Regions from separate parts of the Demequina capsici genome, predicted to be linked through region 1. Evidence: predicted binding sites of a transcription regulator. Region 1 holds the regulator's gene; the other holds the start of a gene.
What was found. Region 1 encodes HrcA, which represses chaperone genes, less so after heat shock. Its sites were predicted from a motif close to TTNGCACTCGNNNNNNNCGAGTGCNAA; they were not measured.
Positions count from the first base shown of each region.

Region 1 (7,080 bases):
TGTCGCGTCGTTCGAACCTGCGCTGCTGGCCGAGCGGCCGGTCGCCGGCACGCTGCTCGCTGGCCTCGTAGGCCGTGATGATGTCGCTCACCAGCCGGTGGCGGACCACGTCCTCGGCACCGAGCCGGCAGAACGCGATGTCCTCCACGCCCTCGAGGATCTCACTCGCGGCGCGCAGCCCGGACGTCGTACCGCCGGGCAGATCCACCTGAGTGATGTCGCCGGTGACGACCATCGTGGAGCCGAACCCGAGACGGGTGAGGAACATCTTCATCTGCTCGCGCGTCGTGTTCTGCGCCTCATCGAGGATCACGAACGCATCGTTGAGCGTGCGACCGCGCATGTACGCCAGGGGCGCCACCTCGATGGTCCCAGCCTCCATCAGCCGCGGGATCGACTCCGGATCCACCATGTCGTGCAGCGCGTCGTACAAAGGTCGCAGGTATGGGTCGATCTTGTCGTTCAGGCTGCCAGGAAGGAATCCGAGCCGCTCACCGGCCTCCACTGCCGGACGCGTGAGGACGATGCGGTTGACCTTCTTCGCCTGCAGCGCCGCGACAGCCTGAGCCATCGCCAGGTAGGTCTTGCCTGTGCCCGCGGGCCCGATGCCGAAGGTGATGGTGTGGTTCTCGATCGCCGTCACGTAGCTCGCCTGCCCGGCGGTGCGCGGGCGAATGGTGCGTCCCCTGGTGGAAAGGATCGACCGTGCGAGCACCTCCGTCGGCCGGCTCTCGCGCCGTCCGGCACCCGCCGCGGCAGCTGCCGCGGACGCGACGCCCTGCACGCTGCGAAGCATCCGCACCGACTCACGCGCGATGTCCGCCGTGAGCGGCACCCCGGCGGCGAGCACCGACCGGAGCTCGTCCACCGCGGTGGCGGCGGCGGCGACCTGCGCCTCCTCCCCGCTGAGCATGATCCGGTTGCCCCGCACGTGGAAGTCGACGTCAGGGTACGCGCGCTCCACCTCGCGGAGCACCGCGTCGCCGCTGCCAAGCAGCTCTGGCATGGTGGCGGCATCCTCGACGAGGATCTCGCGGCTGGACGTCACGCAGGCTCCCATCCGAGCGGAGCGCCGCCAAGCACGTGACCGTGCGCGTGGAAGACGCTCTGCCCTGCCTCGGCGCCGGTGTTGAAGATGAGACGGAACTGCCCGCCGCACTCCGCGTCGGCGATGCCCTGCGCGAGCGCGGTCATGTCCGCGAGCAGGCCGGGGTCGGCGTTCGCGACCTCCGCCACGTTCGCGAGGTGGCTGCGCGGCACCACCAGCACGTGCACCGGCGCCTTGGGCGCGATGTCGCGGAACGCGATCACAGAGTCGGTCTCGGCAACGACATCCGCAGGGATCTCACCGGCGACGATCCGGCAGAACAGGCAGTCGGTCATAGGTCCAGGGTAGGGCGTCGGGGTGACATGCGCGTCACCGGGTCACCAGGTGCGACGCAGCGCAGCGAGCGCGGCGATCGCTGCCGGACCCGCTGTCGCCGCGCGCAGCACGTGAGGTCCCAGAAGCACGGCCTCGGCGCCTGCGTCGACCATCCGCGCAAGCTCGTCGTCCGAGATCCCGCCCTCGGGTCCGACCACCAGCGTGACCGCCTGGCGGGGATCCTCCCAGCTCAGCCCGGCGAGCGGGACGGCCGCGACCTCGTGCAGCACGAGCACCCTCCCACCGGCGGCAACCTCGTCCCGGATGAGCGCGGCGAGCTCGCGACTCGTCACCACGGCAGCAACCTCGGCGAGCAGCGCCCTTCGGCTCTGCTTGGTCGCCGCGAGCACGAGCGACTCCCATCTGCCACGCGCCTTGTCCGCCTTGGGTCCGCGCCATTGCACGATGGATCGGTCTGCCTGCCAAGGCACCACCGCGGTCACGCCGAGCTCCACCGCGGCCTCCACCGCCTGCTCGTCCCGACCACCCTTGGCGAGCGCCTGCACCAGCGTCACGGACGGGTCGTCGTCGGCTGCCACGTGCGCGACGCGCACCCGGAGCCAGCCGTCGCCGATCTCGGCGATCGGTCCGCCCGCGCGCCGGCCCGCGCCGTCGACCAGGTCGACGACCTCCCCCAGCACGCGGCGCTGGACCGTGACGGCGTGGCGTGCCTCAGGCCCGTCGAGCGTCAGCAGGTCGCCCACCGCGGCGTCACGCGCCGCCGCGCACACGAAGACGGGAGCCGTCACCGTCGGCTCAGCTCCGGCCCTTGAACGCGTCCTTGAGACGCGAGAACACGCCCCCGCCGATCGGCGCGAGGCGCGCCTGCGGCATCTCCTCGCCGCGGAGCGCCGCCAGACGCTCGAGCAGCTCCTGCTGCTCGTCGGTGAGCTCGGTAGGGGTCTGCACGTCCAGGTGCACGTACAGGTCCCCACGGCCGGCGCGCTGGAGCCGTCCCACGCCCAAGCCCTTGAGCCGCACCGTGTGGCCCGCATGGGTGCCCCGAGTGACGTCCACCTCCTGCTCACCGTCGAACGTCTCGACGTTCAGGACCGTGCCCAGCGCCGCCGCGGTCATCGGCACCTCCAGCGTGCAGTGCAGGTCGTCGCCGCGACGCTCGAAGGTCTTGTGCGCGCGCTCGCGGATCTCCACGTAGAGGTCGCCCTTGGGCCCGCCGCCCACGCCGGCGTCGCCCATGTGCGACAGCCGGATGCGGGTGCCCGTCTCGACACCCGCGGGGATGTCCACCTTGATCGTGTGGCGGGAATGGGTCCGTCCGCGACCCGCGCAGTCGGGGCACGGGGAGGCGATGATCGTGCCGTACCCGCCGCAGTCCGGGCACGGCGACGAGGTCATCACGTTGCCGAGCAGCGACCGCGCGACCCGCTGCACGTGTCCCGCGCCGCGGCAGGTGGTGCACGTGGTCGGCTGGGTGCCGGGCGCGCAGCACGAGCCGGAGCACGTGGAGCACACGTCGGCCAGGTCGACGACCACCTCGCGGGTCACGCCGAACACGGCCTCCTCGAGCGTCACCTCGGTGACGACGAGCTGGTCGCCTCCGCGCTGGGTGCGTGACGCCGGCCCCCGCTGCTGACCGCCGAACGGGCTGCCGCCCCCGAAGAACGACTCGAAGATGTCCTCGAACCCGAAGCCTTGGGCGCCACCCTGGGATCCCGCTGACGAACGCGGGTCCACGCCGCGGTCGTACATCGCCTTCTTCTCGGGGTTCGACAGCACCTCGTAGGCCGCGCCGACCTCCTTGAAGCGCTCCTCGCCCTCGGGACCCGCGACGTCGGGATGATGCTCGCGGGCGAGCTTGCGATACGCCTTCTTGATCTCGGCGTCCGTTGCGTTCCGGGACAGGCCCAGCACTGCGTAGTAATCCGTCACTTAAGCGTCAACCACCTTCGACAGGTATCGGGCGACCGCGCGTACCGCGGCCATCGTGGAGGGATAGTCCATACGGGTGGGCCCCAGGGCCCCGAGCAGCGAGACGGAAGGACCGCTTCCGTAGCCGGCAGCGACGATAGAGGTGCGGGCGAGGGCGTCGTTGCGGGTCTCGTGGCCGATCCGCACCGCCACGTCGGAGTCTCCGCTGGTCATCTCGTGCAGGAGCCTGAGGAGCACCACCTGCTCCTCGAGCGCGTCGAGCACGGGACCGATCGCGTCAGCCTCGAGGTCGCTGCCGCGTGCAAGATTCGAGGCGCCGGCGAAGATGACACGCTGCACCGTGCCGCCCCGCGCCGCCTGGATCACGGCCGAGGTCACACCCGCGACCCACGCAGGCTGCCCCGGCCGGTCCGCCCAGGCCGACAGGGGCGGCTCAAGCGCCGTCGGCGTCCTGCCCATCGCGATCTCATTGATCTCGCGCACCGCACGGTCGAGCTCGTCCTGGATCACGGCCGTCGTCACGAGCACGGTGGACTGCTCCACCCGAGCGTCGGCGCTGATGACGACCACCAGGATGCGGTCGAGCCCCAGCGCGACCAGCTCCACGCGCTGCACCGCCGACTCGCGCAGCGACGGGTACTGGACCACCGCGACCTGACGCGTCAACTGGCTCAGCATGCGCACGGACCGCTCGATCACGTCGTTGAGGTCCAAGGCATCGGACAGGAACGTGGTGATGGCGCGCTTGTGGCTGTCCGGCAGCGAGGTCAGCGCGAGGTAGTCGACGAACGATCGATAGCCCTTGTCGGTGGGGATCCGCCCGGCCGACGTATGGGGCTGCGTGATCAGCCCCTCCTCCTCGAGGATGGCCATGTCGTTGCGTATGGTCGCCGGGGACACCCCCAGCCCGGTCCTCGCCGCGAGCGCCTTGGAGCCGATCGGCTCCGACGTCTCCACGTAGCCCTCGACGATCGCGCGCAGCACGGCACGCCTGCGCTCCTCGGTCATGCCGCTCCACCTCCCGATCGACATTGGCACTCGGCACCTGTGAGTGCCAATCCTAACCTTGACGCCCGCCCGGTCCCTCGAGGCGGCCCCAGGAGGCGCCCGGACCGCTGTCCACGGATCCCGCGTGCATCCGCACAATTCGGGCACCACTCGCTAGATTGGTCCTGTCGAGGCGCACCGCAACGGGGGTAACGGCTCTCCCTCGTTCGTCCAGGGCACCACGACCGCACCATATGTCCCAACAAATGAAGTGGTGAGAACGATGTCCGAGACCCCTCCTCCCCCTCCGCCGCCCGCCGCGCCGCAGCCGGCCGCGCCCATGTCGCAGAGCGACGAGCGACTCTATGCCACGCTCGCTCACGCCGGAATCATCCTGTTCGGATTCCTTCCGCCGCTGATCATCTGGCTGATCGGCAAGGACCGCTCCGCCTACGTGGACCGCCAGGCCAAGGAGGCGTTGAACTTCTCCATCCTCGTCACGATCGCCTATATCGTGTCGTCGATCCTGGTCGCCGTGCTCATCGGCATCGTCCTGTGGCTCGCGACGATCGTCGTGACGCTGATCTTCTGCATCCAGGCCGCCATCGCCGCGAACAAGGGCGTCGACTACCGGTACCCGTTCAACTGGCGGATCATCAAGTAGCGCTCAGGGTCTACCCCGAGCGCACAATCAGGGCCCCGCTCCTTCCGTGGAGGGATGCGGGGCCCTGCCACGTCGTGGCACGGTTTCCCTATGAACGACACCGACCGCACCGAGGGCGCCGACACGACGCCCGAAGCCGCACCACAGGACGGCTCCAGCGCGCAGCCAGGGGCCGCGGAGCCGCCGGCGATCGAGCAGGCGCCATCACCGCAGCCCAGCGACGCCCCGCCCGCCGGGGGCCCGTTCCCTCCGCCCGGTGGACCCACCGCGCAGCCGATGCCCGCTCGCATGCTCGAGTCCGAGGCCCGCAACTGGGCCATGCTGATCCACATCATCGCCGCGGCGGCGGCCCTGCTGTCGCTCGGCACGGTGTCCTGGGTGGTACCGCTGGTCCTCTGGCTCATCTACAGGGAGCGCTCGGCGCTGATCGAGCATCACGGCAAGCAGAACCTCAACCTCCAGCTCACGCTGCTCGTCGTCATGGTCGGCGGCGTGATCATCGGGTTCGCCACGCTCTTCATCGGCTTCTTCGTGACCATCCCGGCGATGATCCTCTACGGCCTCTACTCGATCGTCATCTCCTTCGTCGCCGGCGTGAAGGCCAACCACGGCGAGTACTACAGGATCCCGCTGATCATCCCGTTCCTGCGCTGACCTCACCACGGCAGCATCTCGATAGCATCGCGCTCGTGCTGCGCTTCGACGACCCCCTCCCGCGAGCTCCCAGAAGGATCCTCATCGCCGGGGTCTCCGGGGCAGGAAAGTCCACGCTCGCACAGTCGATCGCCGTCACGCTCAAGGTGCCGTACACCGAGCTCGACTCGCTGTTCCACGGTCCCGACTGGACGCCTCGTGCCCGATTCCTCGACGACGTGCGGGCGCTGGTCGGGGCCGACGCCTGGGTCACCGAATGGCAGTACCCCTCCGCACGACAGCTGCTCGCGGAGCGCGCCGACCTGCTGATCTGGCTCGATCAGCCGTTCCTCACCGTGACTCTGCCACGCGTCCTGCGGCGCACGTTCATCAGACGGATGCGCCGTGAGCAGCTGTGGAACGGCAACACAGAGCCTCCGTTCCACACCTTCTTCACCGACCCGGAGCACATCGTGCGGTGGGCATGGACCACCAGGAACGACTATGGCGAACGCGTGGCCTCCGCCTGCGCCGACCATCCTGACCTTCCCGTGGTGCGGCTGAGGTCGCCGCGTCAGGTCGACCGTTGGCTGGCGGGCCCGCTCGCGGACAGCGTGCGCTGAAGCCCGCGCGCCGCGGCACGCGGCGGAGATCAGGTCAGGGCGCGGACCGCGGCATCCGCCAGGAGGCGCCCCTTCAGCGTGAGAAGCAGGCGTCCGGCCAGCGCGGCGCGGCCGTCGAGCACCCCCTCGGCCACCAGGCGGGCCACCTCCGTGGGCCGACGCTCGGGCAGGTCGGCGATGGCCATGCCCTCAGCGAGCCTCAAGCGCAGCATCACCGACTCCAGCGCGAGGTCGTCCGCGGTGAGCGGCTCGCGCTCGGCGGCTGGATCCTCGCCCGCGGCCAGCCTGTCCGCGTACGCGCGCGGATGCTTGACGTTCCACCAGCGCTCGGCGCCGCGTTCGCCGCCGTCCGGATCCACACGCGGACCGAGGTACGAGTGGGCGCCGGGCCCGATGCCCCACCAGTCCTGGCTCCGCCAGTACGCGATGTTGTGACGGCACGCATGCTCGGCGCCGCGCGCCCAGTTCGAGACCTCGTACCAGGCGTACCCCGCTGCGGCGAACCTCGCGTCGGCGAGCTCGTACATGTCCGCCTGCGTGTCTGGATCCACGGGCTCGATAAGCCCGCGCTTGAGCTGCGCACCCATGCGCGTACCAGGCTCGATCACGAGCGCGTAGGCACTGAGGTGATCCGGCTCGAGCGCGATGGCCGCGTCCACGCTCCGCTCCCAATCCGCCAGCGACTCGCCTGGAGTGCCGTAGATGAGGTCCACCGAGACCGCAAGCCCGGCCTCGCGCGCCCAGCCGACCGCGCGTGCGACGTTGTCAGGGTCGTGCGTCCGCTCGAGGACTGCCAGGACGTGAGGCACCGCGGACTGCATGCCGAAGGACACCCGGGTGTACCCGGCGTCCGCGAGCGC
Region 1 covers NZ_CP134880.1:1,038,757-1,045,836, reverse strand. Annotated here, with positions in the region: gene RN607_RS05000 (PhoH family protein) at 1-1,060, opposite strand, end outside; gene RN607_RS04995 (histidine triad nucleotide-binding protein) at 1,045-1,383, opposite strand; gene RN607_RS04990 (16S rRNA (uracil(1498)-N(3))-methyltransferase) at 1,426-2,172, opposite strand; gene dnaJ (molecular chaperone DnaJ) at 2,180-3,313, opposite strand; gene hrcA (heat-inducible transcriptional repressor HrcA) at 3,314-4,321, opposite strand; gene RN607_RS04975 (DUF4870 domain-containing protein) at 4,584-4,964, shown strand; gene RN607_RS04970 (DUF4870 domain-containing protein) at 5,055-5,618, shown strand; gene RN607_RS04965 (P-loop NTPase family protein) at 5,654-6,220, shown strand; gene hemW (radical SAM family heme chaperone HemW) at 6,250-7,080, opposite strand, start outside.

Region 2 (7,080 bases), 560 kb from region 1:
GAACAAGGGCCTCGACCAGCTGGGCGACGCCGCGACCGGCTCACCGGCGGGCTCGCTGGCGAACGGTGCGATCCCGGTGGGCTCCAGCGGCACCGCAGGCGTCACCGACGACAACCCGCCCGTCACCGTCGACGTCTACTACGACTACATGTGCCCCTACTGCCAGGCGTTCGAGCAGATCAACAGCAGCGACCTCGACCAGCTCCGCCAGGCGGGCACGATCCAGGTGAACTACCACCCGATCGCGATCCTCGACGGTGCCTCCAACGGCACCAAGTACTCGACGCGCGCCGCGAACGCCGCGGCGACCGTCGCCGATGCCGACCCGACCCACTTCCTGGACTTCACCGTCGCGCTCTTCGCGAACCAGCCGTCCGAGGGAAGCGACGGTCTCAGCGACGACGACCTGGCCGCGCTCGCAGTGAGTGTCGGCGTCCCCGCCGACGTCGCGAAGACCTTCGCCGACTACAAGTTCCGGTCCTGGGTCACGAGCGCGACCGAGCAGTCCTCCGTGGACGGCGTGAGCGGCACTCCGACCGTCATGGTCAACGGCGAGGCGCTCGACCCGAACACGGTGAACTACTTCACCGAGGGCACGCTCGCCGCCTACCTCACGCAGGTGGCCGGCCAGTAGCCGTCCGCATCGACGCGATGACGCCGCGCCTCCTTCCGGGGGCGCGGCGTCGTCGCGTCCGGGCGTCGTCGGCGCTCTCCGCGTGCAGGCTTCATCACGGTCGTCCATCCCGGTATCCTTGAGCGTCCCCTGCGGGACGTGCTGGCATGGCGCAATTGGTAGCGCACCCGACTTGTAATCGGGCGGTTGCGGGTTCAAGTCCCGCTGCCAGCTCTACGAACGGCGCCCCAGCGCGGGTGCGCGCGCGACGCAGAACGTGAGCGTCAGACGCGGGGCGTGCCCCAGCGGATCGGATCCGCGCCCTGCTCGCCCAGGAGCTCGTTCACGCGGGAGAACGGGCGGGACCCGAAGAAGCCGCGGCTGGCGCTCAGCGGGCTCGGGTGCGCGGACTGGACACGAGGCGTCGTCCCCAGCAGCGAGCCGGCCGCCTGGGCGTCGCGACCCCACAGGATCGCGACGAGCGGACCGCCTCGTGTGGCCAGGGCGCGCAGCGCCGCCTCGGTGACCTCCTCCCAGCCCTTGCCCCGGTGCGATCCGGGCAGGCCGGGACGCACGGTGAGGACCCTGTTGAGGAGCATCACGCCCTGGTCCTGCCAGTGGCTGAGGTCCCCGCCCGCGAGCTCCTCGCCCGTGTCGTCCCTCAGCTCCGCCGCGATGTTGCGCAGGCTGCGCGGCTGCGGATGCCCCGGAGGCACCGAGAACGACAGCCCCACCGGGTCTCCGGGGGTCGGATAGGGGTCCTGGCCGACGATCACCACCCGCACGTCCGCGAGCGGGGTCTCGAACGCGCGCAGGATGGCCGTCGACGCCGGCAGGTAGCCGTGGCCCTCGGCGATCTCCTCGCGAAGGAACGCTCCCAGCCGGGTGAGGGTGGGCTCGACCGACGCGAGCACGTCCGTCCAGTCAGGGGCCACCTGGTCGCGCCACATCGTCGGCATGACGACAGGCTAGCGGGGCTCGCGGCATCGGGTGAATGACATCGGTGCCATTCGCCGATAACCTGGGCACGATGAAGGAGGGGAATGTGAGCCGAGCCGTCGTGCGCCTCGAGCGCGAGGAGCTGCCGCCTTCGGGCCTGTCCGAACGCGCCATCGCCATCCTCGACTTCGAGCGTCAGTGGTGGCGGTATGCCGGCGCGAAGGAGGACGCGGTCCGTGAGCTGTTCGCGCTGTCGGGCACCGAGTACTACCAGCTCCTCAACGCCCTGATCGACGACGAGCGCGCGCTCGCCCACGACCCGATGCTCGTCAAGCGGCTTCGTCGCATGCGTTCCGCGCGGCAACGGGGCCGAGGCCGCGCCGCAGGCGCCTGACCCCGGGGTAGCATCGGCGCGTGGCAGAGTACGAGAAGGACGAGTTCGACGAGCTCGCGCGCCAGGCTGGCCCTGTGGGCGTGCACCGCGCGCCGCGCGCATGGTGGACCCGTGTCCTGACCCCGTTGGTCGTGTTCCTTGTCGCGGGTCTGGCCGCCTATGGGCTGGTCGTGTGGAACTGGAACACCGACATCTCGAGCCCCGAAGCGACGACGTCCGTGACCGCCAGCCCGACAGCCGAGACCTCCAGCAGCGCCACGGCGACGCCGAGCGCCACCGCCTCCGCCAGTCCCGCGGCCTCGCCGTCGGTGACGGCCACGCCTGAGCCTGTAATCCAGTACGACGCCGGCGTCGTCGTCCGCAACGGCGCAGGCATCGCCGGTATCGCTGCAGCCCAGCAGACGCTGCTCGAGGGTGACGGCTTCACGAACGTGAGTGCGAACAACATCAAGGCGTCCCTCATCCCGGACGGCGTCAACGTCGTGATGTACTCCGACGAAGCGCTCGCAGACACCGCCGCGCGGGTCGCCGAGGTGCTCGGGATCGCGTCCGTGCAGCTCGGGACCACGCCCGGAGGCGGCGCGATCGAGGTGCTGCTCGCGACCGACCCCGCGGCGTAGGCGCGCGCAGGCACCGCGCTAAGCGGCGTGCGAACAGGTGTCCGTCGTCATTTGCACTCGAGGGGTGAGAGTGCCAGAATCGGCGTTAGCACTCGCCTGGTTCGAGTGCTAACGAGACCTCGGCTTCCGATCGAGGCCCTGCCTGCGGGGTGACCTGAACCCCGTGGGGAGAGCCGTCCGTCGCGGGCGATGCGGGAGCCACCACCCTTCGAAAGAGGAACACCACTCATGGCGAAGATCATTGCCTTCGATGAGGAGGCCCGCCGCGGCATGGAGCGGGGCATGAACGCCCTCGCCGACGCCGTCAAGGTCACCCTCGGCCCCAAGGGCCGCAACGTCGTGCTCGAGAAGAAGTGGGGCGCACCGACGATCACCAACGACGGTGTCTCCATCGCCAAGGAGATCGAGCTCGACGAGCCGTTCGAGAAGATCGGCGCCGAGCTCGTCAAGGAGGTCGCCAAGAAGACGGACGACGTCGCTGGCGACGGCACCACCACGGCGACCGTGCTCGCCCAGGCGCTCGTCACCCAGGGCCTGCGCAACGTCGCGGCCGGCGCCAACCCGATCGCCCTCAAGAAGGGCATCGAGAAGGCCGTCGAGGCCGTGACCGCCGAGCTGCTCAAGGCGGCCAAGGAGGTCGAGACCAAGGAGCAGATCGCGGCGACCGCGGGCATCTCCGCCGGCGACCCCACGATCGGCGAGCTCATCGCCGAGGCGATGGACAAGGTCGGCAAGGAGGGCGTCATCACGGTCGAGGAGTCGAACGCTCTCGGCCTCGAGCTCGAGCTCACCGAGGGAATGCGCTTCGACAAGGGCTTCCTGTCGGCGTACTTCGTCACCGACCCTGAGCGTCAGGAGGCCGTCCTCGAGGACGCGTACGTCCTGCTCGTCGAGTCGAAGATCTCGAACGTCAAGGACCTGGTCCCCGTGCTCGAGAAGGTCATGCAGACCGGCAAGCCGCTGCTGATCATCGCCGAGGACGTCGAGTCCGAGGCTCTCGCGACCCTGGTCGTCAACAAGATCCGTGGCACGTTCAAGGCTGTCGCGGTCAAGGCGCCCGGCTTCGGCGACCGCCGCAAGGCGATGCTGCAGGACATGGCGATCCTCACCGGTGGCACCGTGATCTCCGAGTCGGTCGGACTGTCGCTCGACGGCGCAGACCTGACTACGCTGGGCCAGGCCCGCAAGGTCGTCGTCACCAAGGACGAGACCACGATCGTCGAGGGCGCAGGCGCCGAGGAGCAGATCGCGGGCCGTGTCCGTCAGATCCGCGCCGAGATCGACAACTCCGACTCGGACTACGACCGCGAGAAGCTCCAGGAGCGCCTCGCCAAGCTCGCAGGCGGCGTCGCCGTCATCAAGGCGGGCGCGGCCACCGAGGTCGAGCTCAAGGAGCGCAAGCACCGTATCGAGGACGCCGTCCGCAACGCGAAGGCCGCCGTCGAGGAGGGCATCGTCGCCGGTGGTGGCGTGGCGCTCATCCAGGCCGGCAAGCTGGCGTTCGACGGCCTCGAGCTCGAGGGTGACGAGGCCACGGGCGCCTCGATCGTCGCGGCAGCCGTCTCGGCCCCGCTGCGTCAGATCGCGATCAACGCCGGCCTTGAGGGCGGCGTCGTGGTGGAGAAGGTCAAGGACCTGCCCATCGGCCACGGCCTCAACGCCGCGACCGGCGTCTACGAGGACCTGCTGGGCGCAGGCGTCAACGACCCCGTCAAGGTGACCCGCTCGGCGCTGCAGAACGCGGCGTCCATCGCGGCCCTGTTCCTCACGACCGAGGCGGTCGTGGCGGACAAGCCCGAGCCCGAGCCGGCCATGCCGGCCGGTGGCGGCGACATGGGTGGCATGGGCTTCTAAGGAGTCCTCTGCAGTCAGGCGGCCCGGTGCCGCCGCTCGGGGCGATCAGGCTTGATCCCCTCGCAGCGGCACCGGGCCGCCTTCTGCTTCTCCTGGCCGGGCGTAGCGGGGCTGGGGCTGGACTGGGTTCGTGCCAGGCCCGTGCCGCATCGTCCGTGAGCCACACCCTTCGCCCTGCGCGCGCCCTCCACGCATGAAGTGGCACACCAGTGCACGCAGTGGAGTGGATCTGTGCGCTGGTGTGCCACTCAGCGATGCCGGCCACGGATGGTCCGTGGCGCACGCTTCAGGGCGCAGGGCAGGCGTAAGGACGATGCGTCAGGCGCGGCCATGCCGCGCTGCTGCGGTCACGCGAAGGCCCGACGCGCGCAGCCGCGTGACGAGGTCGCGTGTGGACACGAGCGTGGCACCGAGCTCGAGGAGCTGATGCTGCCGCTCGATCGGGTAGTCGTAGTGGTCACGATCGAACCCGCGCTCGGGGATGCCGGCCTGGCGTGCGAACGCGTGGAGCTCATCGAGCGACTCGTCCGAGACCAGGTGTCCCCACACGGTGCCGTGGTTCGGCCAGAGCGGGGGATCGATGAGGACGGTCACGTTCCGAGCCTAGGCGCGTCGCCGCCTGCATCCCCACCGGCCGGGACCGTTAGACTGTTGCCCGCGCCGCGTCCGCGACGCAACTGAGACCAGCGAGGTAGATGTGCCCACCGGGAAAGTGAAGTGGTTCGACTCCGACAAGGGGTTCGGCTTCATCGCGAGCGAGGACGGCAGCGAGGTGTTCCTTCACGCTTCGGCCCTCCCCGCCGGCACCGGGAGCCCCAAGCCTGGAACCAAGGTGGACTTCTCCGTGGCCGACGGACGTCGCGGACCGTCCGCCCTCTCGGTGACCATCCTCGAGCCTGTCAGCTCGGTCGCGCAGAACCTGCGCAAGAAGCCTGAGGAGATGACGGTCATCGTCGAGGACCTCATCAAGATGCTCGACGGCGTCTCGAACACCTTGCGTCGGGGCCGCTACCCCGAGGGCGCGAAGGGCGCCCAGGTCGCCGCGGTGCTGCGCGCCGTCGCGGAGCAGCTGGACGCCTGATGGCGGTCGACGCAGTGCTGGCCGCCGCGGTCGACGTGGCGTGGGAGGCTGCCGTCGAGGCGGCCGGCGATGCGAACGCTGTGGGGGATCACCTCTCCGCCCACGACGAGGGTGACAAGCTCGTCACCCATCTCTTCGCCTGCAGGCTGCCTGGGTACCGTGGCTGGGTCTGGTCCGTCACGCTCTCGCGGACGCCGCGGCTCAAGACCGCGAACGTCTGCGAGGCCCACCTGGTGCCGGCGGACGATGCCCTGCTCGCGCCGCAGTGGATCCCGTGGGCCGACCGCGTCCAGCCCGGCGACCTCGAGCCGTCGATGGTGCTGCCTCGCAACGACGAGGACGCGCGCCTGATGCCCGGCTACGAGCAGACGGGTGACGTCGACGCCGATGCCTTGGCAATCTGGGAGCTCGGCTTGGGCCGAGAGCGCGTGCTCGCACCCCGCGGTCGCGAGGAGGCCGCCGACCGGTGGTATCGAGGATCCCGAGGACCGACGGCGCCGTCCGCGATCGCCTCGTCCGCGCCCTGCTCCACGTGTGCGTTCTTCATCCCGCTCACCGGCTCGCTGCGCACCACGTTCGGGGCCTGCTCCAACGAGTGGTCGCCCTCCGACGGCTCGGTCGTCTCGGTCGATCACGGATGCGGTGCGCACTCGCAGACTGATGTCGAGCGGCCGGGGACGCAGTGGCCCGCCGACGACCCGGTGTACATCGACGACGCCACTGAGCCCTTCGACCTGAGCGAGCCGGAGCCGGAGGGCACCCAGCAGTCGGAGCCCGCACCGGAGCACGCACCGGAGCCCGAGCGCGCGGCTGAGCCGGAGCCTCTTGCCGAGGCCGCGACGGAAGCGGCCGCCGAGCCGGATCCGGAGCCGGCCGCCGACGCGGAGCCCGCTCCCGGGTCCGGTGAGGACGTGGCTGCCGACGACGGCGCCGATCCTGCCGAGGTGAGCCTTCCTACCGACGAAGCCGCGCTGGCGGAGGACGACTCCGCAGACAGTGACAGGGGCGAAGGCGCCACGACCGCGGTCGACCCTGAGCCGACCGAGCAGGGGAACGTCGCAGGCTGACGCCTCCGTGCGCGCGCGGTGCGCTCACCCCGTGCGGTCCCTCCGCGCGGCATCCACGGCATCTGGTGCGGATGTGAGAAGGGCCCGGGCATCGCCCGGGCCCTTCTCACATGTCCAGTCTCAGCCGAAGTTCTCCGTGGCGTACACGGTGGTGCCGTCCCCGGACTGCACCGCGCCCGCACCCATGACCGAGTAGCCGGGGTACATGATGTTGGTGCAGTGGCCGTAGGAGTGCATCCATGCCTGGTGGATGATCGTGATGCCTGATGCGAGGCTCAGACCGAGGCTGTTGTATGTGTAGCCCACGTTCTCCTGGCCGCGACCGCTGTGCGAGAGAGTGTCCGTGTCGAGCATGGTCTGCGACCAGCTCTGCGCGGCGTTCGCAAGCGAGCCCGACCAGCCGAGCGAGTTGAGGCCCAGGCGAGCGCGCTCCTTGTTCGCGGCCGTGAGCAGCGACTTGGCTGAGGACCCAGCCGAGTAGGGCGACGCCGGGTTCGAGCAGTAGTCCGTGT
Region 2 covers NZ_CP134880.1:479,812-486,891, forward strand. Annotated here, with positions in the region: gene RN607_RS02325 (DsbA family protein) at 1-634, shown strand, start outside; tRNA gene RN607_RS02330 (tRNA-Thr) at 775-847, shown strand; gene RN607_RS02335 (uracil-DNA glycosylase) at 898-1,572, opposite strand; gene RN607_RS02340 (DUF3263 domain-containing protein) at 1,644-1,946, shown strand; gene RN607_RS02345 (LytR C-terminal domain-containing protein) at 1,967-2,566, shown strand; gene groL (chaperonin GroEL) at 2,795-4,420, shown strand; gene RN607_RS02355 (DUF4031 domain-containing protein) at 4,739-5,014, opposite strand; gene RN607_RS02360 (cold-shock protein) at 5,118-5,501, shown strand; gene RN607_RS02365 (DUF3027 domain-containing protein) at 5,501-6,568, shown strand; gene RN607_RS02370 (CAP domain-containing protein) at 6,689-7,080, opposite strand, start outside.
Region 2: groL (chaperonin GroEL) is a predicted target of HrcA. The motif match lies at 2,652-2,678, and genes of this name have one in related genera.